Regions from separate parts of the Streptomyces sp. NPDC049627 genome, predicted to be linked through region 3. Evidence: riboswitches for the same ligand, from Rfam matches in the RefSeq annotation. Region 3 holds a riboswitch; each other region holds the start of a gene.
What was found. Region 3 has a riboswitch for cyclic di-AMP ahead of ACIBU0_RS14005 (M23 family metallopeptidase). Riboswitches for the same ligand answer to the same signal wherever they lie in the genome.

Region 1 (10,070 bases), on a different contig from region 3:
GTACGTCCTGGCGTCGATGTCGCTCCAGGCGACCTACCGGGGCTTCGGCGACGAGGGCGTCGACCTCGCCCAGGCGGCCCTGGAGCGCAACCGGGGCCTCGCCACGGCCCGCACCATGAGCTTCTTCCGGCTCGTCGAGGCACGCGCGCACGCACGCGCGGGTGACGCACAGGCGGCAGGAGCGGCGCTGAAGGCGGCGGAGGGCTGGCTCGAACGGTCCAGGGAGGGCGACAACGATCCCTCCTGGCTCGGGTTCTACTCCTACGACCGCTTCGCCGCCGACGCCGCGGAGTGCTACCGGGACCTGAAGGCACCGCGCCAGGTACGGCGGTTCACCGAGCAGGCCCTGTCCAAGCCGACGGAGGAGTTCGTACGCTCGCACGGGCTGCGGCTCGTCGTCTCGGCGGTCGCCGAGCTCGAGTCGGGCAATCTCGATGCGGCGTGCGAGCAGGGCGTACGGGCGGTGGAGGTCGCGGGGCGCATATCGTCGGCTCGCACCACCGAGTATGTGAAGGATCTTCTGCATCGGCTGGAGCCGTATGGGGATGAGCCGCGGGTGGTGGAGTTGCGGGAGCGCGCTCGGCCGCTGCTGATGGCTCCGGCGTAGCGCTCCGCTTCGGGGGCAGGGTGCCTTCGCGTCCGCCTGGTGCTGTGGATCGGCGGCTGCCGGCAGCCTGTGGCTTGTCGCGCAGTTCCTCGCGCCCCTTCAAGGCGTGGCAGTCCCCCTGGTTTGAACGCGTTGTCAGTGGCGCAGTGCACTATCGAAGCCGGAGGTGGTGCAGGTGGCAGGGCAGGTGCGGTCTGTCGGCTACGACTGTGATGTGCTCGTGATCGGCGGGGGGATCGTCGGGCTGTCCACGGCGTATGCGATCACGCGTGCCACGCCGGGGACGCGGGTGACCGTGCTGGAGAAGGAGCCGGGGCCCGCCCGGCACCAGACGGGGCGCAACAGCGGAGTCATCCACAGCGGGATCTATTACCGGCCGGGGTCGCTGAAGGCACGGTACGCGGTGCGGGGCGCCGCCGAGATGGTCAAGTTCTGCGCGGAGTACGGCGTCGCGCACGCCGTCACCGGCAAGCTGATCGTCGCGACGGAGCGCGATGAGCTGCCACGGCTGCACGCGCTGGTGCAGCGCGGCCGGGAGAACGGGATTCCGGTACGGGAGCTGGGCGCCACGCAGATCGCGGAGTACGAGCCCGAGGTGCGGGGTCTCGCGGCCATACACGTCGGGACGACGGGCGTGTGCGACTTCGTCGGCGTCGCCCGGCAGCTGGCCGAGGCGTCGGGGGCGGAGATCCGGTACGGCGCGGAGGTCGAGCGGATCGACCGGCGGGCGGAGCTGGGGGTCGCCGTACGGACCACGCGCGGGGACGTGGTGCGGGGGCGGGTGCTGGTGAACTGCGCCGGGCTGTACTGCGACGAGGTGGCCCGGTTGACGGGGGACGAGCCAGGCGTGCGGATCGTGCCGTTCCGGGGCGAGTACTACTCGCTGGCGCGGCCCGGGCTGGTGCGGGGGCTGGTGTATCCGGTGCCGGATCCGGCGTTCCCGTTCCTCGGGGTGCATCTCACGCGCGGGATCGACGGGGATGTGCACATCGGACCCAACGCGGTGCCTGCGCTGGCCCGGGAGGGGTACCGGTGGGGTGTCGTACGGCCGCGGGAGGTCGGCACGACCGTGGCCTGGCCCGGGGTGTGGCGGATGGCGGCGCAGCACTGGCGGTACGGGGCCGGGGAGCTGCGGCGGTCGGTGTCCAAGGGGGCCTTCACGGAGGCGGTGCGGAGGTTGTTGCCCGCGGTGACGTCCGATGATCTGGTGCCTGCGGCGGCGGGGGTGCGGGCGCAGGCGGTGTTGCGGGACGGGTCGCTGGTGGACGACTTCCTGATCAGGGAGGGGGCGCGGGCGGTGCATGTGCTGAATGCGCCGAGTCCGGCGGCCACGGCTTCTCTGCCGATCGGGCGGGAGGTGGCTCGGCGGGCGCTGGCGGTGCTGGAGGCGGCTTGAGCGGGGTGCTCCGAGGGTGCCGGGAAACGCCGGACGGGCTGGGATGCCCGGGCCGGCGTCGAGGAGTGGAGTGCCCTGCAGTGCTGGTCAGAGGCCGGCCGGAGAAAGCCGTGTGCTTCTGGTCCTGCGGATGGCGTACTATGGAGTCACCGACGCGGGGTGGAGCAGCTCGGTAGCTCGCTGGGCTCATAACCCAGAGGTCGCAGGTTCAAATCCTGTCCCCGCTACTGAAGGCTCAGGGCCGGAACTGATCAGTTCAGTTCCGGCCCTGAGTGTTTTCCCCTCACCGCGGACCTTGTCACCAACGGTGATCGGGCGACCGCCCTCCGCATAACAACTGACATACCGTCAATACCTGTGCGCTCCCTGAGGCCCGGCCAACTCGCCCGATTTAGGCCGCTCATGACCCCTAAGTCCCGTCGAAAATAGTTAATGATCAAGCGGAACAGCTTGGAATCCGCACCTCGCGTCTATTAACGTTCGATAACGCAGCGCGGTCGTCCCAGCCGTCACAAGAGGCGGCTCCGTGCGCACGCGCCGAATCCCGCAAGGGAGCCGGGGAACCACCACCCTGGGGTGAATCGCGCGGATTCCGCCGTGAAGTCACGGACGGTATACGCGCGTAGGAGACCTTCCTGCTCCGAACCCGTCAGCTAACCCGGTAGGCGAGAAGGAAGGAAAGGAGTACGCCCACGTGGCGTCCAACAGGCCTGCTACGCAAGCCCCGTTCGTGCCGAGCCAGCGCAGCACCGACACCTTCGGCTACGACCGCTACCGCACCGACGAGGGCCCGTACGAGGAGTGGAACCCCACCGCGGAGTCCATTCGTCCGGTACGCGGCAGGCATCGCGTCGCCAAGCAGCGCGGCGGGGGACTCGCGCGCAGCTCCACGGTTCTCGGCGTCGGTGTCATAGCCGCCGTCGGCGCGGGCGGCATGGCCAGCGCGCAGAGCGGCAAGCCGCCGGTCGCCATCTCCATCCCCGACCTGCCCCTGATCTCCGACGACTCCTCCGCCCCCGAGGACACCGCGAGCGCGCTGAGCACCATGGGCGGCGAGGCGACCGAGGAGACCACCCAGGGCACGAGCGACGCCGGTGAGGCGCTGCGGGCCCGGATCATCGCCCAGGTCGAGCAGCAGCAGGACCAGATCGAGAACAAGGCCGCCGCCGAGGCGATCGCCGCCGCCGAGAAGGAGGCCTCCGCCGCGGCCGCCAAGGCGGAGAAGGAGGCGGAGGCCAAGGCCGCCGCCGCGAAGGCCGAGGCCGAGGAGGAGGCCCGCAAGAAGGCCGAGGCCGAGCGTCTCGCCGAGCTGGCCAAGCAGTACACGCTGCCGACCTCCTCGTACACCATCACCTCGACCTTCGGTCAGGCCGGCGCCTACTGGTCCTCCGGCTACCACACCGGCCTCGACTTCGCCGCCCCCACCGGCACGCTGATCAAGGCGATCCACTCCGGCACGGTCACCTTCGCCGGCTGGGACGGCTCGTACGGCTACAAGACGGAGATCACCCTCGACGACGGCACCGAGCTCTGGTTCGCGCACCAGTCGTCGATCAGCGTCAGCGTGGGCCAGAAGGTCAACACGGGCGACGTCATCGGCCGCGTCGGCGCCACCGGCAACGTGACCGGCGCCCACCTCCACCTCGAGGTGCACCCCGACGGGAACGCGAACGGCATCGACCCGATGGCGTGGCTGCAGAGCAAGGGCCTCACGCCCTGAGGTTCTCCCGCTTCTGACACCCCGGCCCTGATCCACCGGCGGTCCTGACGCCTACCCCCCACGTCAGGGCTGCCGGTTTCCGGATCGCCGGGGTCCGCTTGTTTACGGGAAATTTGCGGGCGTGCCGGAAGACCGGCCTCCGTCAAGGGCGTTGATGCCGAGCATGACTTCTCTTCGCAAGCTCGGCTCCTCCGACCTCGAGGTCTCCCCGCTCGCCCTCGGCGGCAACGTCTTCGGCTGGACCGCCGACGAGGCCCAGTCCTTCGCCGTCCTCGACGCCTACACGGCGGCGGGCGGCAACTTCATCGACACGGCCGACTCGTACTCGGCGTGGGCCGAGGGCAACGTGGGCGGCGAGTCCGAGACGATCATCGGCAAGTGGGTGCGGGCACGCGGCAACCGGGACGACGTCCTCATCGCCACGAAGGTCAGCCAGCACCCAGACTTCCAGGGCCTGACCGCGGCCAACATCAAGGCCGCCGCCGACGCCTCCCTGCGCCGCCTCGGCACCGACCGCATCGACCTCTACTACACCCACTTCGACAAGCCTGAAGTCCCGGTCGAGGAGATCATCGGCGCCCTGGACGAGCTGGTGAAGGCGGGCAAGGTACGGCACATCGCCGCCTCCAACATCTCCCCCGAGCGGCTGCGGGCGTCCCTGGACATCTCCGACCGTGAGGGCCTCGCCCGGTACGTGGCCCTGCAGCCCCACTACAACCTGGTCTCCCGCGACACCTACGAGGGCGAACTCCAGGACCTCGCCGAGCGGGAAGGCCTCGCGGCGGTCCCGTACTACGCCCTGGCGTCCGGCTTCCTCACGGGCAAGTACCGCGCCGGTACGACGGTGGGGAGCCCGCGCGCCCAGGGCGCCGGCAGGTACCTGGAGACGGAGCGGGGGCGCAACGTGCTCGCCGCCCTCGACGAGATCGCCCAGACCCACGAGGTGCCGGTGGCCACGGTGGCCCTGGCGTGGCTGGCGTCGCGGCCGACGGTCGCGGCCCCGATCGCCTCGGCCCGGACCGTCGAGCAGCTGCCCGCGCTGCTGGGCGTCGGAGAGCTGACGCTGACGGAGGGGGAGCTGGAGAGGCTGACAGCGGCTTCCGCCTGACGTCCTGCGAGGTCACGTCCGATACGGGTTGTACACGGGATACGGCGCCGTCGGCCCGTACAGGGGCCCCTGTCCGTGCATGGGCCCCTGTCCGTACATGGGCCCGTGCCCGTACATCGGCCCGTGCCCCGGCCCGTACGGCTGCCACTGAACCGGCGCCGGATATCCATACGCCGGCCAGGCCTGCGCGGCATTCAGCGCCGGGCGTGCGAACGCCCGGCGCCCCCACAGCTCGTGCAGCAACTCCCGTTCCCGTACGGCGAAGTCGGCGCCGGCCCGCCCACGGCGCCCCCGGTGCCGCAGGAACGCCAGCGACGTGGCGTACGCCTCGTACTGCGCCACCTCCCGGGCCGCCGCCCGCCCCCCGTGGCGCCGCGCGTACTGCCGGGCCACCCGCCGGGCCCGCATCGAGCCGAGCGCGAACGGTTCGCCCGGGGTCAGCCACCCGGCCGCGACGTAGGCGGGCAGTTCCTCGCGCACGGTCCTCAGCTCGCGCTGCCGGGTCCAGATCACCAGCCAGGTCAGCAGCCCGAACGCGGGCACCATGAAGGCCACGTACACGGCGAAGAAGCCGTACTCGCCGAGCGCCGACGAGCCGTTCCAGGTGGCGTGCATGCCCATGGCGAGCAGAAGCCCGGAGACCGGGAGGAGAACGCGGCGCAGATGCTGGCGCGGGCCCGACAGCGCGGCGATGCCGAAGCCGATGCCGGTGAGGACGGTGAAGAGGGGGTGCGCGAAGGGCGACATGATGACGCGGACGAAGAAGGTCGCCGCGGTGACGGAGGCGATGCCGCTGTCGCCGGAGAGCTGGTCGGTGCCGAAGGCGGTGCCGAGGTAGAGGATGTTCTCGGTGAAGGCGAAGCCGGTGGCGGTGACCCCGGCTATCACCACGCCGTCGACGATTCCGGTGAAGTCCTGTCTGCGGAAGAGAAAGACGAGCAGGACGGCGGCCGCCTTGGCCGTCTCCTCCACGATGGGCGCTATGACGGTCGCGCCGAGGGTGTCCGCGTGCGACGGATCGGCCGTCGCGGTCGCTATCCACCGGGTCGCGAAGCTGTTGGCGACGATCGCTATCAGCGCCGCCGCGCAGGCGCCCCAGGCGAAGGAGAAGAGCAGGTTGCGCCAGGGGCCCGGCTCGACCCGGTCCAGCCACCGGAAGGCGGCGACCAGCAACGGCACGGGCAGGACGGCGAGCCCGAGCCCGACCAGGAACCCTTCGGTGCCGGTCTGCTCACGCACCAGCGCGAGGATGACCAGCCCCGAGAGCGCGAGCAGGGTGCTGAGCGCGCCGTAACGCACCCACCGCTTCTGCCACCAGTGCGCGTGCCGCAGTGCGCCGCCGGCGGGACCGGTGGGGTGCGTCGGGTACGGGGGACAGGTGGCCACGGCATTGACCCTAACGAGACGGGGGCGCCGCCCGCAGCAGCGCGAGGGGTTCCGGCGCCCGTTGCTCTTGCAGGTGGTTCTTCCCGCTGTTCCTACCGCTGTACGCGGCGGAAGAGCAGGTCGTTCACGACATGACCCTTGTCCAGTCCCTGCCCCTCGAAACGGGTCAGCGGCCGGAACCGAGGACGCGGCGCGAACCCGCCGTCGGCCTGCGTGTTCTCGAAGTCGGGGTGGGCGGTCAGCACTTCGAGCATCTGTTCCGCGTACGGCTCCCAGTCGGTGGCGCAGTGCACCAGGGCGCCGGGTTTCAGCCGGGTCGCGGCGAGGCTGAGGAACTCGGGCTGGATGAGGCGCCGCTTGTGGTGCCGCTTCTTCGGCCAGGGGTCGGGGAAGTAGACGCGCAGCCCGTCGAGCGAGTCCGGGGTGAGCATCTCCCGCAGCAGGATGATGGCGTCGCCGTTGCCGACGCGGAGGTTGGTGAGCCCGTTCCGGTCGGCGAGGCCCAGCAGATTGCCCTGCCCGGGGGTGTGTACGTCCACGGCGAGGATGTTGGTGCCGGGGTCGGCGGCGGCCATCTGGGCCGTGGCCTCCCCCATCCCGAACCCGATCTCCAGAACGACCGGGCTCCCGTTCCCGAACAGCTCCCCGAGGTCGACGACGCGCTGCCCGTCGATGTCCAGCCCCCACTTGGGCCACAGCCGCTGCAACGCGTCCGCCTGCCCCGCGGTCACCCTGCTCCGGCGCGGCTGGAAACTGCGGATCCGCCGCTCGAAGTGCGACCCGGCAGGATCGGCCTTGGGCCCGTCCGGGAACCGGGGCTCGCCCTTGGCCCGGGTGTGCCGGACGGAGACACCTGGGACGTGATGCGGATGCTCGCCGGAGACGCCGGACTGCTCGGGGGTGCCGTGGGTGCCGGCGGCTTCGGGGGTGTTCAGGGAGTCAGACACAGTGGGATCGATTTTACGGGGGCGCGCGGCGCCGGGTTTCAGCCCGTCCGGCAGTTGCGCTCAGCCCGGCAGATGAGCGTTCGGAGCCTTCGCCCGCTCCTCGTACTCCGGCAGGACCAGGACGTCGACCCCCTCCCCCGCGAGCACCCCGCTCCCGTCGGCCCCCGCCACGAAGGTGTCCGGCTCCCGCCAGGCCGTCACCACCCGCCGCACCCCCGCCTCCAGGATCAACCGCGCACAGGGCACAGGCCGGGACGCCCGGCGCGTGCACGGCTCCAGGCTGCTGTACACCGTCGCGGTGGCCAGCCTCAGATCCCCCGGCGCGATCTTCGCCAGCGCCGCCTCCTCCGCATGCACCACCGGGTCGCCCCCTTCCCGGGAGTACCCCCGCGCCAGCTCGGTCCCGTCGGCGGCCACGACCACCGCTCCCACACTGAACGCCGTCGCCGACGGCGGACACTGCGCGGCGAGCTCGCACGCCAACGCCAGCCAGCGCCGGTCGGCCGCGGCAGGGAGAACGCCGGTACCCGGCGCCGTCGGCTCGTAGCGCATCAGCACGACGTCCTCGATCCGCCGCGCCTCCAGCAGACGCAGCCGTCCGCCCTGGTACCCGCCCGGCCCGAACAGGCGTGGCGCGTCCGGGTCCCCCACGAACAGCGGGGCCAGCACCAGCTGCAGCTCGTCCGCCAGCCCCTGCTGGAGCAGCTGCGTGTGGATCGTGCCGCCGCCCTCGACCATCAGCCGCTCGACGCCGCGCACCTCGCGCAGATGCTCCAGCAGGCCCCGCCACTGCAGCTCCGCGCCCAGGGCGACGACGTCCGCCGCGACCGGCGCCCGCCGCAGCCGCTCCGCGCCCTTCTCCGTCGTACAGACGATCTTCTCGCCGCCGGTGTGCCAGAAGTTCGCCGTCGGGTCCAGCTCGCCGGACGCGCTGACCGTGATCTTCAGCGGATACTCCGGCTTGCCCGCGGCCACCCGCGCCGCCCGCCGCTCGGCGGAGTTCACCAGCAGTCGCGGGTTGTCCGCCCGGATCGTGCCTGCGCCGATGAGGATCGCGTCCACGGACGCGCGTACCTCGTCGACCCGGTCGAAGTCGGCGGGGCTGGACAGGAGCAGTCGCTCGGGGGTGGTGTCGTCGAGGTAGCCGTCCAGGGAGACGGCGGCGGACAGCAGGACGTAGGGGTACGACGGCATCGGCGCGCTCTCCGGCTCGGCTTCTCGGCATCTCAGGCTTGGTTCAAGTTTGAAACAAACCTACACTGGTCGCATGACGACTCGCTGGCTCACTCCCGAAGAGCAGCGCGCCTGGCGCGCGTACATCGCCGCCGCCGCGCTCGTGGAGGACGCGCTGGACCGGCAGCTCCAGCAGGAAGCCGGCATGCCTCATCTGTATTACTCCATCCTCGCCACCCTGTCCGAGGCTCCGGAGCGCCGGCTGCGCATGACCGACCTCGCGGAAGGGCTGAAGATCACCCGCAGCAGGCTGACCTACGGCGTCTCGCGCCTGGAGAAGGACGGCCTGGTGCGGCGCGAGGACTGCCGCTGGGACAAGCGCGGCAGCATCGCGACCCTCACGGACGAGGGGATGCGGGTCCTGGAGCGCGCGGCTCCGGGCCATGTCGAGACCGTACGGTCGCTGCTCTTCGACCGGCTGACCCCGGAGCAGGTCGGGCAGCTGGAGGAGATCTTCACGGCGGTCGGTGAGGGGTTCCAGGGAGACAGCGCCCACGCCACGCCGGAGGACGTGCCCTGGCGGCGGCGCTCCGGCAAGTCCTGTTCGTGACGCGGCCCGTCCCTGACACGCCCCGTACGTGACGCATCCCGCTCGCGACACACCCCGTACGTGACGCGCGCGACAAACTTGTTGCTTCAAATTTAAAGCATGGGGTAGGGTCCTGGCCGAGGAGCTGCTTCAAATCTGAAGCAGCAAGCCCACGGACGGAACCCGGAGAACCCGCATGCCCGACTTCACCGCCGCCGCCACCCAGCGCGCCCGCGTCCGGGTCCCGCTGCGCTTCCACGACGGCTACCGTGCCGACGCCGAACTGGTCACCTTCCACGGACTCGCCGACGGCCAGGAGCACGTGGCCGTCGTCCTCGGCGACCCGGCCCCCGGCACCACCCCCCTGGTCCGCCTGCACTCCGAGTGCCTGACCGGCGATGTCTTCGGCTCGGCCCGCTGCGACTGCGGCCCCCAGCTGCGCGAGGCCGTCGAGCGCATCGCCGAGCGCGGCGGCGTGCTGCTGTACCTGCGCCAGGAGGGCCGCGGCATCGGTCTCTACAACAAGCTCGACGCGTACGCCCTCCAGGACCAGGGCCTCGACACCTACGCCGCGAACGCGGCCCTCGGCCTCCCCGAGGATGCCCGCGACTACACGGCGGCCGCCCAGATGCTCACCGCCCTCGGTATCGGCGAGCTGGACCTGCTCTCCAACAACCCCGACAAGGCGGACCAGTTGCGCGCCCTCGGCATCGAGGTCCGCGACCGCGTCCCCACCGGCGTCTTCGCCACCCCGGACAACGTCCGCTACCTGCGCGCGAAGGTGCTCCAGACCCAGCACACGCTGCCGCTGGGGGATCTGGCCGGGCTCAACGTGGGCTGAGCAACAGCCCTGCGAACGACGGCCGCACGAACGACGGCAACAGGAAGGGGCGGGCGCCCGGCACCGGACGCCCGCCCCGGGCCGACCGCGCCGCGCCCCTCCTGACCCGCGGTCAGCCGAGCTGAAGCCGGTCGGCCAGACCCGCCGCGGTGAACGCGGCCACCAGTTCCTCCCGCCCCTCGGTGAAGTGGGCCCAGCTGTCGAAGTGGACGGGAACGACCCACCGGGCCCCGAGGATCCGGGCGGCCTCCACGGCCCGGGCACTGTCGAGGGTGAGCAGCTGACGGTCGAGGACGGCGGTGC
Region 2 (10,070 bases), on a different contig from region 3:
CGGGCACGGAGTCCGCGGCGTGCTGGTGATCTGTCATGTGTCCATGGTGACGGGCGGGTCGGCCTGACGGGAGTCGGAACGACCCTGGTCGGACCCTGATATCGGCCCTGAGGCGGGGGCCCGGGGTGCGTTCGACGCGGCGGGCCTCGAAGATCAGGGGAGTCTAGGGGGTCGACCCTGATGCCCAGGTCGTCCGGCCGTGTGACCATCGATGGCATGCCGGAAGCCGCAGCAGCGCCCCTCGTCGAACCGCGGCCGCCGCGCAAGCTCTACCGCAGCAGCGACGGACGCTGGCTCGGTGGCGTGGCGCGGGGGCTCGCCGGACATCTCGGGCTGCCCGTCATCTGGGTGCGGCTCGTCTTCGTCGGCCTGTTCATGGCGGACGGCCTCGGCGCACTGCTGTATGCCGCGTTCTGGTTCTTCGTGCCGCTCGGCGTCGGCGGCGTCGACGCACAGAGGCCGCCGCCCTTCGCCACCGAGACCGCGGCCGACGGCCGCCGCAGACTCGTCGCCCGCAAGCCGGACAAGGGGCAGATCGTCGCGCTGCTCCTCATGGTCGTCGTGGCGATGGTCTTCGTCGGCAGCGTCGACCTGGGCAATGGCGCCAAGGCCTATCTCCTGCCCGCCGTGCTCGTCGGCGCGGGCGTCGCCCTGGTCTGGCGCCAGGCGGACAACGCCCGCCGGGCGCGCTGGATGGAGGTCGGGCGGCGTCGGCGCACCCTGACGCTGCTGCGTGCCGCGGGCGGAATAGTGCTGGTCACGGCCGGTGTCTCCGGCATCTTCGTGCTGCAGGGCTCCGCCGCCCACCTCGGCTCCGTCCTGCAGGCTGCCCTGGTCGTCCTCGTCGGCATAACGCTCCTCGCGGGGCCGTACCTGGTCCGGATGACCCAGGACCTCTCCGAGGAGCGCCTGATGCGCATCCGTGCCCAGGAGCGCGCCGAGGTCGCCGCGCACGTCCATGACTCGGTGCTGCACACCCTGACCCTGATCCAGCGCAACGCGGAGAACGCCGGCGAGGTCCGCCGCCTCGCCCGCGCCCAGGAGCGAGACCTGCGCACCTGGCTCTACAAACCCGAGGGCACCGGCAAGGACGAGGCCGACGAACCCAGCAACCTCGCCGACGCGGTCCGGCGCAACGCCGCCGAGATCGAGGACAAGCACGGCGTCCCCATAGAGGTCGTGGTCGTCGGCGACTGCCCGCTCGACGAGAAGATCGGCGCACAGATGCAGGCCGCGCGCGAGGCGATGGTGAACGCCGCGAAGTACGGTGGCGAGGGCGGCGCCGTACAGGTCTACGCCGAGGTGGAGGGGAAGACCGTCTTCGTGTCCGTCCGGGACCGCGGTCCGGGCTTCGACCTCGATTCGATACCCGCCGACCGCATGGGCGTTAGAGAATCGATCATCGGCCGCATGGAGCGCAACGGCGGCACGGCCCGGCTCCGGGCGGTGCCGGGCGGTGGTACGGAGGTCGAGCTGGAGATGGAGAGGGCGGAGAAGACGTCATGAGCGACCCGACCGAGGCGAACGAGCCTGTGGAGTCGACCGGCGGGAGCGCGGGCGAGCGGCACGTGCGCGTGGTCCTCGTCGACGACCACCGCATGTTCCGTACGGGAGTCCAGGCCGAGATCGGCCGCACCGAGCAGACCGGCGTCGAGGTGGTCGGCGAGGCCGCGGACGTCGACCAGGCGGTCACGGTCATCACCGCGACCCGGCCCGAAGTCGTCCTCCTCGATGTGCACCTCCCGGGTGGTGGCGGCGTCGAAGTCCTGCGTCGCTGCGCGCCGTTGATGGCGGACACCGAGCAGCCCGTCCGCTTCCTCGCGCTCTCCGTCTCGGACGCGGCGGAGGATGTGATCGGGGTGATCCGGGGCGGGGCGCGAGGATACGTCACGAAGACGATCACCGGCACGGATCTGGTCGACTCCATCTTCCGGGTTCAGGAGGGCGACGCCGTCTTCTCGCCGCGCCTCGCCGGGTTCGTGCTGGACGCCTTCGCGTCGACGGACGCGCCGCCGGTCGACGAGGATCTCGACCGGCTCACCCAGCGCGAGCGGGAGGTGCTGCGGCTGATCGCCCGCGGCTACGCCTACAAGGAGATCGCCAAGCAGCTCTTCATCTCCGTCAAGACGGTCGAGTCCCATGTCTCGGCGGTCCTGCGGAAGCTCCAGCTGTCCAACCGTCACGAGCTGACGCGGTGGGCTACGGCCCGGCGCCTGGTCTGAGCCCGGTCCCGGCCCGCTCGCTCACGCCACCCGCGTGGCGCCCGCGAACGGCATCTCGTCGAGCGGGGCCACCCGGACCGGCGCCGACGGGTTCGGGGCGTGGATCATCTGGCCGTTGCCGATGTAGAGGCCCACATGGCTGATGCCGGAGTAGAAGAACACCAGGTCGCCCGGGAGGAGTTCGGAGCGCGAGACACGGCGTCCGGCGTCGATCTGGGCGTACGTCGTGCGGGGCAGGGAGAGGCCGGCCGCGCGGTAGGCGGCCTGGGTGAGGCCCGAGCAGTCGAAGGCGTCCGGGCCGGTGGCGCCCCAGACGTAGGGGCTGCCGAGTTTGGAGTAGGCGTACGAAATGGCGGCTGCCGCCCGCGAGTTGGGGGCCTGTGCCGTGGCGGAACCGGGGGCCGTCAGGGCGTCGCGGCTGCCTGTGGAGGAGCGTGCGGCGCGGCCCGCGTCCCCCTGGAGCTGGGCGCGCTCCTCGGCGGTCAGCCGGGCGAGCAGGCCCCGGGCCGTGTCCAGCTTGCCGGTGATCGTGTTCTTGTGCCGGTGCAGTTCGGCCTGGCGGGACTTCAGCGAGGTCAGTTCGATGCGTGCTGCCCCGCGCAGCTGCTCGATCTCCCGTAGCTGCTGGCGGACAGCGGCGACGGACGCCGCCTGCCGGTTGCCGGCGCGTTCGGCGAACTCCGCCCCGTCGAGGTAGCGGTCGGGGTCGTCCGAGAGCGCGAGCTGAAGGGCCGGGTCGAGACCGCCGTCGCGGTACTGTGCCGCCGCCATCGAACCCAGCGCGTCCCGCGCCGAGTTGAGCTTCTCCGTCCTGCGTGCCACCTCGTCCTGCAGGGTCCGGATCCGCCGCTCGGCCGCGTCCGCCTGCTCCTTCGCGCCGTTGTACTTCTCGGTGGCGGCCTCCGCCTCCTGGTACAGCTTGTCGACCTTCGCTTTGACCTGCGCCGGTGTCGGCTGCGGCTCGGCATGCCCCGTCCCGTCGAATCCGGTTGCGCTCGCCGCGCCCGCCAGGGCGATCGTCCATGCCGTGCGGGCCGTACGGCCGCCGACCGAGCGCTGACGGGGCTTTCGATGCGCTGCCACGTGGACTGCACGTCCTTTCCTACGACCGCCCGGTCCCGTCACGCCTGCCGGAGCGGGGGGCGTATCACCGCCCCGGGAGAACGGCGGGCGCATGAGCGCCTGGGGGGAGCGGACGTACGACCGCCCCGGGGCGGGCTACGCGTCCGGCGGCGGCCCACACAGGGGGAGCGGGCCGCCGCCGGACTTTCCTCGGCGGTGGTGTCCGACTGCCGCCCCTGGCCCGGGCGGCGGTGGGGAGCCGGTCACCTGGTGGAGGACGCTAAACCTCCCTGTGTCGGGTCGGTGACGCGTTGTGCGGAAGTGCCGGGAGCGGACCGGGGGATGACCGTAAGTGAGCGTGATCCCCGAGCGGGGGCGTCGGGTCGACGCGGGGTGATGACCGATGTGGCGGTTTCGGGGGCCACGGGGAACGGGGGGTGCTATGGGGCGCATATATGCAGCCGATTAGGCTCCGGCTTCATGGACGTACTCATCCATCTCTTCGTCGGCCTGCACATCATCGGTATCGCCGCGCTGCTCGGTGGTTTCTTCACGCAGATGAAGGCGATGGGTCAGGGCACCGCCCGGTTCGTCCCCGCGATGTTGCACGGCGCCGTGACCATGCTGGTCACCGGGGTGATCCTCGTCGGGCTCAACCAGGCGGACGACCAGTCCGTCAACAACATCAAGATCGGTGTGAAGCTGGCGCTGCTGATCGTGATCCTCGGGCTCGTCTATGTGAAGCGGGACGAGGAGAAGGTGGAGAAGGGGCTGTTCGGGCTCGTGGGGCTGCTGACCGCGGCGAACGTCTTCATCGCTGTTCTTTGGACGTGACTTCGGTCTCGGGGGCGGTTCCGGGCCTGGTTCTGGGGTCGGAACCGGATCCGCATGCGCGGGCGTGCGGGCCCCCAGCAGGCCCGCACCGACGCCGGGTGAAAGTCGTACGCCGCCCCCAGCTGCGCGCGTGCGTCAGGCCGGACGGACCACGCTGTGGATCGACGACTCTCCGTCGTAGTAGATCGATTCCTCGCGGACGTACGCGCCGGGCTTAGGGGCGTGGATCATCATGCCGTTGCCTATGTAGAGGCCCACGTGGCTGATGTCGTCGTAGAAGAAGACCAGGTCGCCGGGCTGGGCGTTGGCGAGGGAGACCGTCGTGCCGGCGTTGACCTGGTCCCAGGTGGTGCGCGGGAGATCCACGCCGGCGGCCTTCCAGGCGGCCTGGGTGAGGCCGGAGCAGTCGTAGGAGTCGGGGCCGGTGGCGCCCCAGACGTACGGCTTGCCCATCTGGGCGCGGGCGAAGGCCAGCGCCTTCTCGGCTTTGGTGGCGTACGAGGAGTCCGTCGCGGATGAGTCCGAGGTGCTCGAGTCGGACGGCTGCTCGGTGCTCGCCTGCTGCTGTGCGGCCTCCTGGCGCTGGCGCTCCGCCTCCTGCTGGCGGGCCAGCTCCGCGGCCTTGCGTGCGGCTTCCTCCTGCTTGCGCTTCTCGATCGCGGCGAGGCGTGCCTTTTCCTCCGCCGTCAGCTTCGAGAGGAGTTCCCGGGCGTCGGAGAGCTTCTGCTGGACCGCGGACTTGGCCTGCTGCAGGTCGTTCTGCGACTCGGTGAGCGTCTCGAGGCTCTTGGTGGCCTCCTGACGCTTCTTCATCGTCGCGGACTGCTGCGTGAAGTAATCGTCGACCGCGTCCTTCTGACGGCCGGTCATGCGGTCCATCAGCTGGGTCTGGTCGAAGTAGTCCTGCGGGCTGTCCGCCAGGAGGAAGGTCGCGGTGTCGGGGGCGGCGGCTCCCGTGCGGTACTGGGCTGCGGCGTTGCGGCCGAGCTCCTCGCGCGCGTCGTTGAGCTCCTGGGTGCGCTTGGCGACGTCGTCCAGGAGGGTGTCGACGCGCTGGCGCTGCGTCGCGGTCTTCTCCTTGGCCGCGTTGTACTTCTCGGTCGCCGACTCCGCCTGGCGGTAGAGGTCGTCGACCTTCTTCTCGACCTCTTCGAGGCTCGGCTTGTCGTCCGCCGAGGGGCTCGCGTTGGCCGTCTGGGACAGCAGGGCCACGGAGGTGAGGGCCGCCGTGGCGAGGGCGGGGGTCCGTATGCCTGCTACGCGTGTCCCTGCGGGACGCGACTTGCGGTGCGACGCCAAGGGAGGCGACTCCTTCCGTGCTCCGCCTACCGAGTTAGCTGTCGGGTTCGGGCGGGTGGTTCGGAAGGGTTGCCCTACGGCCGGTCCCGGGAGGGAAGTCCGGCCGATTCACCCCAGGTTCGGTGGGTCCCCGGCTCCGGTCGCAGTGGCGTACCGGACTCGGCGGAGGCCGTGCGGCCCGGCGACGTTCGCCGGTGGGGGTCGTACGGCCTGCCCGGCACGGTAGCCAACTCGTGTGGCCCCTGTGAAGGTTGATGTTCGATATGCCCGATACATTTTCGTGACCTTCAGTCAGAGGGTTGCGGATCACAGTGGGTGACGGCGTGTTTGTGCAGGTCTGTGATCCATGGGGTGTTGGTGATGCCTGCTCGCTTTTAATCCCATTGCACCCCCTTTGGATATTGATGACGGGTCGTGATCGGAGGATTCCGGAGCGCAAGATTCCGTCGGGCGGGCGGGTTTCGGAAGATCATCGGGCTCGGAAACGGGCGATGTTCTCAGGGCGGCCGCGGGCTGTCAGTGGGGCGCCCTAGACTCGGAGAGCGATGAGCAGCCTCTTTGACGACAGCTTCCTGGCGGACCTCCAGGCCCCACGGGCCCACGAGGAGGAACCTCCGCCGCCGCCCGAGGACGATCACGCTCCGGAACCGGTTCCGGACGATCTGTTCGGCGGGAAGTTCGACGTGCCTCCGGACCGGGACGCCTATTACCGCGACGGCGCCCCGCGCCCGGTCATCGACGCGGCCGCGCTCCTGGAGGGGCTGAACGACAACCAGCGCGCCGCCGTCGTCCACTCCGGCAGCCCGCTGCTCATCGTGGCCGGTGCGGGGTCCGGTAAGACGCGGGTGCTCACCCACCGCATCGCCCATCTGCTGGCCGAGCGGAATGTGCACCCCGGGCAGATCCTCGCGATCACCTTCACCAACAAGGCCGCGGGCGAGATGAAGGAGCGCGTCGAGCAGCTCGTCGGGCCGCGCGCGAACGCGATGTGGGTGATGACCTTCCACAGCGCGTGCGTGCGCATCCTGCGCAGAGAGAGCAAGAAGCTCGGGTTCACGTCGTCGTTCTCGATCTACGACGCCGCCGACAGCAAGCGGCTGATGGCGCTGGTGTGCCGGGATCTGGATCTTGATCCGAAGCGGTTCCCGCCCAAGTCCTTCAGCGCCAAGATCAGCAACCTGAAGAACGAGCTGATCGACGAGGAGGACTTCGCGGCACAGGCGAGCGACGGCTTCGAGAAGACCCTCGCCCAGGCCTACGCCCTGTACCAGTCGCGGCTGCGCGAGGCGAACGCCCTCGACTTCGACGACCTGATCATGACGACGGTCAATCTGTTGCGCGCGTTCCCGGACGTCGCCGAGCACTACCGCCGCCGCTTCCGGCACGTCCTGGTCGACGAGTACCAGGACACCAACCACGCCCAGTACGCGCTCGTGCGCGAGCTCGTCGGCACCAGCGAGCACCCCGTGGACGTGCCGCCGAGCGAATACGACATCCCGCCCGCCGAGCTGTGCGTCGTGGGTGACGCCGACCAGTCGATCTACGCCTTCCGGGGCGCCACCATCCGCAACATCCTCCAGTTCGAGGAGGACTACCCGGACGCGACGACGATTCTGCTGGAGCAGAACTACCGCTCGACGCAGACGATCCTGTCCGCCGCCAACGCGGTCATCGAGCGCAACGAGTCCCGCCGGCCCAAGAACCTGTGGACCAACGCGGGCGCGGGCGCGCGGATCACCGGCTATGTCGCGGACACCGAGCACGACGAGGCCCAGTTCGTCGCCGACGAGATAGACCGCCTCACGGACGCGGGCGAGGCGAAGGCCGGGGACGTCGCCGTCTTCTACCGGACGAACGCCCAGTCCCGTGTCTTCGAAGAGGTCTTCATCCGCGTCGGCCTGCCCTACAAGGTCGTCGGCGGCGTCCGCTTCTACGAGCGCAAGGAGGTCCGGGACGTCCTGGCGTACCTGCGGGTGCTGGCCAACCCGGAGGACTCGGTGCCGCTGCGACGGATCCTCAACGTCCCCAAGCGGGGCATCGGCGAGCGCGCCGAGGCGATGATCGACGCCCTGTCCCAGCGCGAGAAGATCAGCTTCCCGCAGGCGCTCAAGCGCGTCGACGAGGCGTACGGCATGGCCGCGCGGTCGACCAACGCCGTCAAGCGGTTCAACACGCTGATGGAGGAGCTCCGTACGATCGTCGAGTCCGGCGCGGGACCGGCGACCGTCCTGGAGGCGGTGCTGGAACGCACCGGCTATCTCGCCGAGTTGCAGGCATCGACCGATCCGCAGGACGAGACCCGCATCGAGAACCTTCAGGAACTCGCGGCCGTGGCCCTGGAGTTCGAGCAGGAGACCGGTGAGGAAGAGACCTCGGGAGGGCTCGCGGACTTCCTGGAGCGGGTCGCGCTCGTCGCCGACTCCGACCAGATCCCCGACGAGGAGGAGGACGGCTCCGGCGTCATCACCCTGATGACCCTGCACACCGCCAAGGGCCTGGAGTTCCCGGTCGTCTTCCTCACCGGCATGGAGGACGGCGTCTTCCCGCACATGCGCGCCCTCGGCCAGACCAAGGAGCTGGAGGAGGAGCGGCGGCTCGCGTACGTCGGCATCACACGCGCGCGTGAGCGGCTGTATCTGACGCGCTCGTCGATGCGCAGCGCGTGGGGGCAGCCGTCGTACAACCCGCCCTCCCGCTTCCTGGAGGAGATCCCGGCGGCGCACGTGGACTGGAAGCGGACGGGTGCGACCGCGCCCATGTCCTCCGGTCCCGCGGCCGGGGTGGCGGCCTCCCTGTCCTCGTCCCGCTCGCGTTCGGCGGCGTCGGGCGCATCCGGCTTCGCCACCCGCCGCACCACGGAGAAGCCGGTCGTCCAGCTCGCGGTCGGGGACCGGGTCACGCACGACCAGTTCGGGCTCGGCACCGTGATGGCGGTGAAGGGCACGGGTGCGAACGCCGAGGCGACGATCGACTTCGGGGACACCAAGCCGAAGCGGTTGCTGTTGCGGTATGCGCCGGTGGAGAAGCTCTAGCCTGCCCGTGCAGTGAACCCCCGCTGGAAGGGCGGGGGTTCACAAGGTGGTGAGTCGCGTGCGCTGACCTACGACGGGTCCAGGCCGTGGCTGCGCAGCCAGGAGAGCGGGTCTATCGGCGAACCGCCGGCCGGCCGTACCTCGAGGTGCAGATGCGGGCCGGTCGAGTTGCCGGAGTTGCCGGAGTACGCGATCGGGTCGCCGGCCTTCACCGTCGTACCGGAGGCGACACGGTAGCTGGAGAGGTGGCAGTACCACGTCTCCGTGCCGTCCTTCGCGGTCACGATCATCATGTTGCCGTAGGCGCTGTTCCACTGGGTGCGGACGGTGCCGTCGGTCACGGCCATCACCGTCGTGCCGTACGAGACCGGGAAGTCGATGCCGGTGTGCATGGACATCCAGTTGATGCCGGCCTGCCCGAAATAGGCGCTGAGCCCTTGCTGGGCGACCGGCAGCGCGAACTTGGGGCGCAGTCGCTCCTTGCGGGCCGCCTCTTCGGCGGCCTTCCGCTTCTCCGCCGCCTGCTGCGCCTTGAGGTCGATGCGCTCCTGCGTACGGCTGGCCCGGTCGGCGAAGTCGTCGGCGCCGGCGGCGAGGGTCTCGAGCTGGGCGTCCAGCTTGTTGTTCGCGGTGGACGGCTTCACGGCCGCGCCGTCCGAGGCCGTCGTCGCCGTGTCCTTGTCGTCGGTCAGGGTGCCGACGGAGGCCGCGGCGATCCCCGCGACGCCCATCACACACGCCGAGGGCACGGCGACCGTCAGCAGCGCCGAGCGCTTGGGGGGCGTACGGCGGCGGGAGCGGGACCCGCTGCGGGAGGCGGCGCGTGGGGCGGGGGCCGGGGTGGCCTCTTCCTGGTCGTCGAGGAGCGGGGCCGCTTCGGGGAGTTCGCCGGTGGCGGTCGGGTCGGTGTCGCCCTGCGCGGGGTGGTCGTAGCCGGTCGCGGAGTCGTCGTAGCCGACGGGGACGCCGTGCTCGATCTGCTCGAAGTGCGCGGTCGCCTGCTGATCGAAGGATTCTGCTGACTGTTCGTACGCGTCGGACGCCTGTGCGGCGCCGCCGTCGGCGTTCCACTGGGTGGCGTCGTACGTGCCCGTCTCGAAGGTCTGCGTGCCCCATTCCCACTGCTGGGTCTGGTCGGCCGGGGCGCCGGACTGGTCGGGCTGGAGCCAGGCGCTCGCGTCCCACTGCCCGGAAGTGTCGTGGCCGGTGGCCTGGTGCGGGACGAAGGCGAGGTGCTGCTGGCCGGTGTTCCAGGCGGTGGTGTCGTACGCGCCGGTGTCGTAGGCGGCGTGGTGCTGGGCCGCATAGGCGTCGTAGTTCAGCGTCTGCTGGCTGCCCGTGGACCACTGCGTGGTGTCGTACCCGCCCGCGCTCTCGCCGGGGAGGCAGCCGAACAGGGGGTCCGCGTCGAAGGTCGTGGTGGTGTGGCCGGCGGCGTCGAAACCGGTGGCGTCGTACGTGCCGTACGTGGTGGAGTCACCGTACTGGGCTTCCTGGGCGCCGTAGGGCGCGTAGTGCGCCGAGGCGGCATCGGAAGCCGGAGTCGGGGAGGTCATGGTCCCCGACGGGTGACGATCGTTCACCAACTTCTCTCTCGCCTCGACAACAGGGGCTGCCAGAG
Region 3 (10,070 bases):
CAGAATGCCCGCTCGATAGAGGTGGAAGAGGTGGACGTACCAGGCGTTGGCATAGAAGAACTGCCGGCGCCTTTCCGCCGGGATGCTCTTGTCGTACGTGTCGATCACCGCGGCGAGGGAGGGGTCATCGATCGCCCTGGCCAGCAGCTCCCATTGCATGCGCTGCTGGTGTGCCAAGGCCTTGCGGTGGATCGCCAGCTCTTCGAGTTCCAACTGCCTTGCTTGCAGACGCGCCTCCTCCGACCGTCGTTGACGCGATGCCAGCGCTGCGGTCGCGGTGGCGGCGAGAAGGGCGAGCGTGGCGGTGCGCAGCCTCCTCGCGAAGTGCTTCCGTGTGGCCATGTCAACAACCCCCGATCAGGCGGCCGTCCGCCGGTCGTCGGGGTGCGGGTCGACGGGAGGGGACCGGCGAGCGGTGGGCGGCGCTTGCCGTCTCCCAGAGTGCCGAGCGGCTCTGATCGGCGGGGAGGCGGAGAGGAGGCGCACGGAGGGAAGCGAGGGTCGCACACTCCGGCGCCTTGCCCAACGTCTGCCCGGCAAGTGCTGCTAACAATCGTTCACTTCGCGGTGATTCTCGCTGCTCGTATCCTGGGGCGGCATTCAACCCTCGTACGTGCGCCGAGCCGCGAGCCGGTGCACCCGTCGGCGTGAGAAAGGTCGCACGTTGAGTCAGCCGAACCCCGGTCCGCAGCAGATTCCGGTCGTCGTACTCGCCGGATTCCTCGGTTCCGGCAAGACGACTCTGCTCAACCACCTCCTCCATCGCAGCGGGGGCACCCGTATCGGCGCCATCGTCAACGACTTCGGCGCCATCGAGATCGACGCCATGGCCGTCGCCGGCGCACTCGGCGACTCCACCGTCTCCCTCGGGAACGGCTGTCTGTGCTGCGCGGTCGACGCCGGCGAACTGGACGTCTACCTGGAGCGGCTCGCCCACCCCGCCACCGGCATCGACGTCATCGTCATCGAGGCCAGCGGACTCGCCGAGCCCCAGGAACTCGTGCGCATGGTGCTCGCCAGTGAGCATCCGGGCATCGTGTACGGCGGGCTGGTCGAGGTCGTCGACGCCGCCGAGTTCGACGACACCCGCGCCAAGCACCCCGAGATCGACCGGCACCTCGCCCTCGCCGATCTCGTCGTGGTCAACAAGCTCGACCGGGCGCCGGACGCCGAGCGCGTCCTCGGGCTGGTCCGCGAGCTCACCGACCGCGCCGCCGTCGTCCCCGCCACCTACGGCCGTATCGATCCAGAGTTCCTCTTCGACTGCCGGCCCAGCGAGGAGCGCATCGGCCAGCTGTCCTTCGACGACCTGCACGAGCGCACCGAACCGCACGAGCACGACGAGGACCACACCGGCCATCTGCACACCGACTACGACAGCCTGTCCTTCAGCTCCGAAGTCCCTCTCGACCCGCGCCGGTTGATCGCGTTCCTCGACACCAGGCCCGAAGGGCTGTACAGGATCAAGGGCTACGTCGACTTCGGACCGTACGACGTCCGCAACCGCTACGCCGTCCACGCCGTCGGCCGGTTCCTCCGCTTCTACCCGGAGCCGTGGGCGTCCGCCGACGCCCGCCTCACCCAGCTCGTGCTCATCGGCTCCGGCATCGACGCGTCCGCTCTCGGCAAGGAACTTCAGGCCTGCAAGAGCGACGCCCCACACGCCGACGAGCAGGGCATGTGGGGCGTACTGCGCTACGTACAGGACCCGGAGGGCCAGGATCCGGAGGACCAGGATCCGGAGGACCAGGATCCGGAGGACCAGGATCCGGAGGAAGCGGCCTTCGAGGAGGCTTAGACCGGTCCGGCCACCACCGCCACCGTCTTCGGCAGTGACACGCCCGAGCCGTCGCGCCGCGGGTCGATGTCCGGGAGCTCGGCCGGGGTGCCGTTCTTCTGCGCGGCCCGTGCCGGAGCGGGGCCCGCCCAGGCCAGGGACAGGCAGTCCTCGCCCTTGAGGAACCGCTGGCAGCGCACGCCTCCGGTGGCGCGGCCCTTGCGCGGGTACTGGTCGAACGGGGTCAGCTTGGCGGTCGTCTGTACGGAGTCGTCCAGCGTGCCGCGCGAGCCCGCGACGGTGAAGACCACGGCGTCCGCCGCCGGGTCCACCGCGGTGAAGGAGATGACCTTGGCACCCTCGGTGAGCTTGATGCCCGCCATGCCACCGGCGGGGCGGCCCTGCGGGCGGACCTGCGCGGCCTGGTAGCGCAGCAGCTGCGCGTCGTCCGTGATGAAGACCAGGTCCTCCTCACCGGTGCGCAGCTCGACCGCGCCGACGATCCGGTCGCCCTCCTTGAGGGTGATGACCTCCAGCTCCTCCTTGTTGGACGGGTAGTCGGGCACCACGCGCTTGACGACGCCCTGTTCCGTGCCGAGCGCCAGGCCCGGCGAGGACTCGTCGAGCGTGATCAGGCAGACCACGGTCTCGCCGTCCTCCAGGGAGAGGAACTCCGACAGCGGCGCGCCGCCCGAGAGGTTCGGCCTCGACGCCGTCTCCGGCAGCTGCGGCAGATCGACGACGTTGATCCGCAGCAGACGGCCCGCGGACGTCACCGCGCCCACCTCACCGCGGGCCGTGGCCGGCACCGCCGAGACGATCAGGTCGTGCTTGGTGCGCTTGGCGTCCTCGGCCTCCGCGAAGGGATCGCCGTTCGCCGTACGGGCCAGCAGACCCGTCGAGGACAGCAGCACCCGGCACGGGTCGTCCGCCACCTGCAGCGGTACGGCGGCGGCCGGGGCGCCCGCCGACTCCAGCAGGACCGTGCGCCGCTCGGTGCCGAACTTCTTGGCCACCCCGGCCAGTTCGGAGGAGACCAGCTTGCGCAGCTCGGCGTCCGACTCCAGGATCCGGGTCAGCTCGGCGATCTCCTGGCCCAGCCGCTCCTTCTCCGCCTCCAGCTCGATGCGGTCGTACTTGGTGAGCCGGCGCAGCGGGGTGTCGAGGATGTACTGGGTCTGCACCTCGGACAGGGAGAAGCGCTCCATCAGGCGTTCCTTCGCCTGCGCGCTGTTCTCGCTGGAGCGGATCAGGCGGATGACCTCGTCGATGTCGACGAGCGCCGTGAGCAGGCCCTCGACCAGGTGCAGGCGGTCGCGCCGCTTGCCGCGGCGGAACTCGCTGCGGCGCCGGACGACCTCGAAGCGGTGGTCGAGGTAGACCTCCAGGAGCTCCTTGAGGCCTAGGGTGAGGGGCTGGCCGTCGACCAGCGCGACGTTGTTGATGCCGAAGGACTCCTCCATCGGCGTCAGCTTGTAGAGCTGCTCCAGGACCGCCTCGGGCACGAAGCCGTTCTTGATCTCGATGACCAGGCGCAGGCCGTGCTCGCGGTCGGTGAGGTCCTTGACGTCGGCGATGCCCTGGATCTTCTTCGAGCCGACCAGGTCCTTGATCTTGGCGATGACCTTCTCCGGGCCGACCGTGAAGGGCAGCTCGGTGACCACCAGGCCCTTGCGGCGGGCGGTCACGGTCTCGATCTCGACCGTCGCGCGGATCTTGAAGGTGCCGCGGCCCGTCTCGTACGCGTCCCGGATGCCGGAGAGGCCGACGATCCGGCCGCCCGTGGGCAGGTCGGGGCCCGGGACGTACCTCATCAGGGTGTCCAGATCCGCGTTCGGGTGGCGGATCAGGTGGCGGGCGGCCGCGATGACCTCGGAGAGGTTGTGCGGCGGCATGTTGGTGGCCATGCCGACCGCGATGCCCGAGGAGCCGTTGACCAGGAGGTTCGGGAAGGCGGCGGGCAGGGCCACCGGCTCCCGCTCCTGGCCGTCGTAGTTGGGGGTGAAGTCGACCGTGTCCTCGTCGATCGACTCGGTCATCAGACTTGTCGCCGCGGCCTGCCGGCACTCGGTGTACCGCATGGCGGCCGGCGGGTCGTCGTTCCCCAGCGAGCCGAAGTTGCCGTGGCCGTCGACCAGCGGCACGCGCATCGAGAACGGCTGGGCCATGCGCACCAGGGCGTCGTAGATCGACGCGTCGCCGTGCGGGTGCAACTTACCCATGACCTCGCCGACGACGCGGGCGCACTTCACATAGCCGCGGTCGGGGCGCAGGCCCATCTCGTTCATCTGGTAGACGATGCGACGGTGCACCGGCTTGAGGCCGTCGCGGGCGTCCGGCAGGGCGCGGGAGTAGATGACCGAGTAGGCGTACTCAAGGAAGGAGCCCTGCATCTCGTCGACGACGTCGATGTCGAGGATCTTCTCCTCGTACGAGTCGTCGGGCGGCGGGGTCTTCGTGCTGCGGCGGGCCATCGCTGCCGGCTCCTTCTGTCTGCTGGTCGCGCGAGCGTTTGACGGGTCTGACGCGGACCATTGTGGACTGCGGCACTGACAACCTCCGACCAGGACCCGTTGTCGGGCTCTCGCCAGGGGTCCGAGAAGTGTCGCCGACGTCCGCCTTTCCCCGCACGCGGGGCGGGAAGTTCATCGGCGGCCGCACCCTGCCGGGCCGCGCGAGCCTGCGGTGGCCGACTGATCCGGCGGCACCGGGAGCCGCGACGGCAAGCCCATGCCGCCCGGGCGTTCACTCCCCGGAGTGATGGGCCGGAACCGGTGCGGGGGCGTCGGCAGGGCAGGTGCGGGCACGACGTTCCGACCGGGAACTTCGCCGACCCTTCGGACGCTGCATACAGTGGCAGGAACTCAAGCCGAACTGCTCGGCACAACGCAGTGCATGCGACCGGAAGGACACCTTGCCCATGGGTCACACGGCCACACCGGAGGCACAATCCGGCGGCCTCACCGCGACGGAGCACCGCCTGGCCAACGGCCTGCGGGTAGTGCTCTCCGAGGACCACCTCACGCCGGTCGCGGCGGTCTGCCTCTGGTACGACGTCGGCTCCCGCCACGAGGTCAAGGGCCGTACCGGACTCGCCCACCTCTTCGAGCACCTGATGTTCCAGGGCTCGGGAAGCGTGAAGGGCACGGGTCACTTCGAGCTCGTCCAGGGCGCGGGCGGCTCGCCGAACGGCACGACCAGCTTCGAGCGCACCAACTACTTCGAGACCATGCCCGCCCACCAGCTGGAGCTCGCGCTGTGGCTGGAGGCCGACCGCATGGGCAGCCTCCTGACGGCGCTCGACCAGGAGAACCTGGACAACCAGCGCGACGTCGTCAAGAACGAGCGCCGCCAGCGCTACGACAACGTCCCCTATGGCACCGCGTTCGAGAAGCTGACCGCCCTGTCGTACCCGGACGGGCACCCGTACCACCACACCCCGATCGGCTCGATGGCCGACCTGGACGCGGCCAGCCTGGAGGACGCCCGCGCGTTCTTCCGCACCTACTACGCGCCCAACAACGCCGTCCTGTCGATCGTCGGCGACATCGACCCGGAGCAGACGCTCGCCTGGGTCGAGAAGTACTTCGGCTCCATCCCGGCCCACGACGGCAAGCCCGAGCCGCGCGACGGCTCGCTGCCCGACATCATCGGCGAGCAGCTGCGCGAGGTCGTCGAGGAGAACGTCCCGGCGCGCGCGATGATGGCCGCCTACCGGCTCCCGACGGACGGCACGCGCGAGTGCGACGCCGCCGACCTGGCGCTGACCGTCCTCGGCGGCGGCGAGTCCTCCCGGCTCTACAACCGGCTGGTCCGCCGTGACCGTACGGCCGTGGCGGCCGGCTTCGGCCTGCTGCGCCTGGCCGGGGCGCCGTCCCTGGGCTGGCTGGACGTGAAGACCTCCGGCGATGTCGAGGTCCCCGTCATCGAGGCCGCCGTCGACGAGGAGCTCGCCCGCTTCGCCGCGGAGGGCCCGACCGCCGAGGAGATGGAGCGCGCCCAGGCCCAGCTGGAGCGCGAGTGGCTGGACCGGCTCGGCACGGTCGCGGGCCGCGCCGACGAACTGTGCCGGTACGCCGTCCTGTTCGGCGACCCGCAGCTCGCGTTCACGGCCGTCCAGCGCGTCCTCGAGGTCACCGCCGAGGAGGTCAAGGCCGTCGCCGAGGCCCGCCTGCGCCCCGACAACCGCGCGGTGCTCGTGTACGAGCCGGTCGCCGGCGAGGCCGAGGACCTTCAAGCCGCCGACGGGGCCACGCCCGCCGGGACCACCGACGAGAACGAGGAGTCGGCGCAGTGACCGAGCTCGCCAGCATGGAGTTCCACCCGCAGCCCCAGGCCGGCGAGGCCCGGCCCTGGGCGTTCCCGGCGCCCGAGCGCGGCAAGCTGGACAACGGCCTGACGGTCCTGCGCTGCCACCGCCCCGGCCAGCAGGTCATCGCCGTCGAGGTGCTCCTGGACACGCCCCTGGACGCCGAGCCGAAGGGCCTCGACGGCATCGCCACGATCATGGCGCGCGCCCTGTCCGAGGGCACCGACAAGCACACCGCCGAGGAGTTCGCCGCCGAGCTGGAGCGCTGCGGCGCCACCCTCGACGCCTACGCCGACCACCCCGGCGTCCGCGTCAGCCTCGAAGTGCCCGTCTCCCGCCTGCCCAAGGCACTCGGCCTGCTCGCCGACGCCCTCAGGGCGCCCGCGTTCGAGGACGCCGAGGTCGAGCGCCTGGTGCGCAACCGGCTCGACGAGATCCCGCACGAGCTGGCCAACCCCTCGCGCCGCGCCGCCAAGGAGCTCTCCAAGGAGCTGTTCCCGGCGACCTCGCGCATGTCCCGGCCGCGCCAGGGCACCGAGGACACCGTCGGCAACATCGACTCCGCGGGCGTACGCGCCTTCTACGAGCGGCACGTCCGCCCCGCCACCTCCACCGTCGTGGTCGTCGGCGACCTCACCGGCGTGGACCTCGACGCCCTGCTCGGCGACACCCTCGGCGCCTGGACCGGCTCCGCGGCCGAGCCGCGGCCCGTGCCGCCGGTGACCGCCGACGACACCGGCCGCGTCGTCATCGTGGACCGTCCCGGCGCCGTCCAGACGCAGCTGCTGATCGGCCGCGTCGGCCCCGACCGGCACGACCGCGTCTGGCCCGCGCAGGTGCTCGGCACGTACTGCCTCGGCGGCACCCTCACCTCCCGTCTGGACAAGGTCCTGCGTGAGGAGAAGGGCTACACCTACGGGGTGCGCGCATTCGGACAGGTCCTGCGCTCGGCCCCGGACGGCACGGGCGCCGCCATGCTCGCCATCAGCGGCTCCGTCGACACCCCGAACACCGGTCCCGCACTGCAGGACCTGTGGACGGTGCTGCGCGGCGTCGCCGCCGACGGGCTCACCGACGCCGAGCGGGACTTCGCCGTGCAGAACCTCGTCGGGGTGGCACCGCTGAAGTACGAGACCGCCGCCTCCGTGGCGAACACGCTGGCCGACCAGGTCGAGCAGCACCTGCCCGACGACTACCAGGCGACGCTGTACCAGCAGCTCGCCGCGACCGGCACCGTCGAGGCCACCGCCGCGGCCGTGAGCGCCTTCCCGGTGGACCGTCTGGTGACGATCCTCGTCGGTGACGCGGCCGAGATCCGGGAGCCCGTCGAGGCGCTCGGCATCGGCGAAGTCACCGTCGTGGCAGCCGAGTAGAGGAAGCGAGCGCCGCGCAGCGGCACGCGCACGCAGGGGCCCTGGTGACGGAAGAGTCACCAGGGCCCCTTTATGCCCGAATTGAGGGAGAGGTTGCCTGTATTGCCTGTGGGATGCGCTACAAAAGCCCTGATCCGTTTGGGGATTGAAAGATGCCCCGCTTAGCGTCTTCCGGGCTGTCCGTCAGGCAGTGCGCCGCGCCCGCGGCACCGGACAGCCATCGCCGAGTCCCCGTACGGCGCGAGCCAGGGGAGCCGGGGACCCACCCGTAGTCCCTGGGGTGAATCGGACGCCCGCGCGAGCCGCGAGGGGGTCCGTAGGAGACCTTCCTGCTCCGAACCCGTCAGCTAACCCGGTAGGCGAGAGGGAAGGAAAGGACCAGCCACTTCATGGCGTTCACCTGCGCCACCGGGAAGCTCACCGAGAAGAAGCGTCCCACCGGGAAGCACCGCCGGCCCGGCCGGTTCGAGCGCACCACGGCCCGCGCGGCCGGCGTCGCCGCTCTCACGGCCACCGGAGTCATAGGCACCCTGGCCGCCCCGGCGCTCGCCGCGGAACCGGCCGCGGAGCAGACCGGCCTCATCCCGGTCATCACCGTCGACAACTCCATCGCCGACCAGATCGACGCCCAGGCCGCCGCACAGGAGCAGGCGGCCAAGGAGGCCGCGGCCCTCAAGAAGGCCGCCCAGGAGGCCGCGCGCAAGAAGGCGGCCGAGAAGGCCAAGAAGGAGCGCGAGGCCAAGGAGCGCGCCGCCCGCGAGGCCGAGCGCAAGCGCCTGCTGTCCTACGTCGCCCCGATCGCCGGCTCGTACATCTCCACCGGCTACAAGACCGGCGGCGCCGTCTGGTCCTCCGGCAGCCACACCGGCGTCGACTTCCACGCCGCCAGCGGCACCTCCGTCCACGCGGTCGGCGCCGGCACCGTCGTCGAGGCCGGCTGGGGCGGGGCGTACGGCAACAACGTCGTGATCAAGATGCACGACGGCACGTACACCCAGTACGGCCACCTGTCGTCCATAGGCGTCTCGGTCGGGCAGACCGTCACGCCCGGCCAGCAGATCGGCCTGTCCGGCGCCACCGGCAACGTCACCGGCCCGCACCTGCACTTCGAGGCCCGCACGACGCCGGAGTACGGCTCCGACATCGACCCCGTCGCCTATCTCCGCTCGCACGGCGTGAACGTCTGACACCCTCACCCCGCGTCTCACCGGGGCCCCGCCTCACGAAGCCCCGCAACCCCGAAGCCCCGCCTCCCCGAGCCGGGGCTTTCGGCGTTTCTGAGACGATCCGCTGTCCAAAAAATATCCATGGATTCCGACCCGCCGTCGGAAATTCCGGCCGGTTGCCATAGAGTCACTCATCACACGTCATTCGTCGACGTTTCACGGGGATTAAAGCGGAGGTCGGTCATGCGTATTCCGGCGCACTCGGTATGCACGGCGATCCGGGACGACATCGTCGCCGGTGTCTACGAGCGCGGCAGCCGGCTCACCGAGGAACTCCTCGCACGCCGCTACGGCGTCTCCCGCGTCCCCGTGCGGGAGGCCCTGCGCACCCTGGAGGCGGAGGGCTTCGTGGTGACCCGGCGGCACGCGGGCGCGTGCGTCGCCGAACCGACCGAGCAGGAGGCCTCCGACCTGCTGGAGATGCGCGGCCTCCTGGAGCCGCTCGGCGCCTCGCGGGCCGCCCAGCGGCGCACCGAGGCCCATCTGAAGGTGCTGCGCGGCCTCGTACGGCTGGGCCAGGAGCGGGCCAGGAGGGGGAACAGCGACGACCTGCGCTCCCTGGGCGGCTGGTTCCACGAGACGCTGGCCCAGGCCTCCGGCAGCCCCGCCCTGACCTCGATGCTGACCCAGCTGCGGCACAAGATCGCCTGGATGTACGCCGTGGAGTCGCCGGCCGATCCCGTGGAGTACTGGACCGAGCACGGCGCGATCGTGGACGCGGTGGCGCGCGGCGACGGCGAGCGCGCCCGGGCGATCACGGCGCTGCACACCGAGCGCGCGATCTCCGCCCACCGGCTGCGGTTCGGCTCGGGCGGTGACCGCGCGGAGCGTGTGAGGAATTCGCAACATCCCGTAAACATGCAGAGCCTGCGACATTAACACGGGCGCCGTATACAAAGAGGTGATATTCGGCGGCGGGGAATTTCCGCTGCCCTTTTTCGGGTCTGCGGTGAATTCATGTGACTGCTGCTCGAAAACAGCGAAGCCGCGTCCGCCGGAAAGGCAGACGCGGCTTCACCGCTAACCGCGGAGATCCGACCGGTCCGTTCAGACCGTCTCGGGCAGCTCCTCGAGACCCTCGGAGACCAGCTTCGCCAGACGGTCGAGTGCGGCGTCCGCACCCTCGGCGTCGGAGGCGAGGACGATCTCCTCACCGCCCTGGGCGCCCAGGCCGAGGACGGCCAGCATGGAGGCCGCGTTGACGGGGTTGCCGTCGGCCTTGGCGATCGTCACCGGGATACCTGCGGCCGTGGCGGCCCGGACGAAGATGGAAGCGGGGCGGGCGTGAAGGCCCTCGGCCCAGCCGACGTTGACGCGGCGCTCAGCCATGTGATGCTGCCCTTCGGTGTTCAGGGTTGTCTAGACCAGTTTCCCACACGCGTGAA

Region 1: another riboswitch for cyclic di-AMP. It lies ahead of ACIBU0_RS05025 (M23 family metallopeptidase); the one in region 3 lies ahead of ACIBU0_RS14005 (M23 family metallopeptidase).
Region 2: another riboswitch for cyclic di-AMP. It lies ahead of ACIBU0_RS21295 (NlpC/P60 family protein); the one in region 3 lies ahead of ACIBU0_RS14005 (M23 family metallopeptidase).

What each region holds. Positions count from the first base shown of each region.
Region 1 is NZ_JBITLW010000002.1:17,914-27,983, forward strand. Features, by position in the region: gene ACIBU0_RS05010 (MFS transporter) at 1-607, shown strand, start outside; gene lhgO (L-2-hydroxyglutarate oxidase) at 795-2,003, shown strand; tRNA gene ACIBU0_RS05020 (tRNA-Met) at 2,157-2,230, shown strand; cyclic di-AMP (ydaO/yuaA leader) riboswitch at 2,529-2,686, shown strand; gene ACIBU0_RS05025 (M23 family metallopeptidase) at 2,698-3,723, shown strand; gene ACIBU0_RS05030 (aldo/keto reductase) at 3,887-4,831, shown strand; gene ACIBU0_RS05035 (PrsW family intramembrane metalloprotease) at 4,844-6,217, opposite strand; gene trmB (tRNA (guanosine(46)-N7)-methyltransferase TrmB) at 6,310-7,164, opposite strand; gene ACIBU0_RS05045 (dihydrofolate reductase family protein) at 7,225-8,358, opposite strand; gene ACIBU0_RS05050 (MarR family winged helix-turn-helix transcriptional regulator) at 8,432-8,947, shown strand; gene ribA (GTP cyclohydrolase II) at 9,123-9,767, shown strand; gene ACIBU0_RS05060 (MBL fold metallo-hydrolase) at 9,880-10,070, opposite strand, start outside.
Region 2 is NZ_JBITLW010000007.1:351,995-362,064, forward strand. Features, by position in the region: gene ACIBU0_RS21270 (PspC domain-containing protein) at 1-37, opposite strand, end outside; gene ACIBU0_RS21275 (PspC domain-containing protein) at 181-1,506, shown strand; gene ACIBU0_RS21280 (LuxR C-terminal-related transcriptional regulator) at 1,503-2,222, shown strand; gene ACIBU0_RS21285 (NlpC/P60 family protein) at 2,244-3,305, opposite strand; gene ACIBU0_RS21290 (hypothetical protein) at 3,765-4,118, shown strand; gene ACIBU0_RS21295 (NlpC/P60 family protein) at 4,254-5,417, opposite strand; cyclic di-AMP (ydaO/yuaA leader) riboswitch at 5,426-5,592, opposite strand; gene pcrA (DNA helicase PcrA) at 5,963-8,449, shown strand; gene ACIBU0_RS21305 (M23 family metallopeptidase) at 8,518-10,005, opposite strand.
Region 3 is NZ_JBITLW010000004.1:497,517-507,586, reverse strand. Features, by position in the region: gene ACIBU0_RS14030 (DUF6082 family protein) at 1-342, opposite strand, end outside; gene ACIBU0_RS14025 (CobW family GTP-binding protein) at 665-1,798, shown strand; gene ACIBU0_RS14020 (DNA topoisomerase (ATP-hydrolyzing) subunit A) at 1,795-4,251, opposite strand; gene ACIBU0_RS14015 (M16 family metallopeptidase) at 4,698-6,074, shown strand; gene ACIBU0_RS14010 (M16 family metallopeptidase) at 6,071-7,459, shown strand; cyclic di-AMP (ydaO/yuaA leader) riboswitch at 7,671-7,836, shown strand; gene ACIBU0_RS14005 (M23 family metallopeptidase) at 7,849-8,646, shown strand; gene ACIBU0_RS14000 (GntR family transcriptional regulator) at 8,869-9,564, shown strand; gene ACIBU0_RS13995 (HPr family phosphocarrier protein) at 9,733-10,014, opposite strand.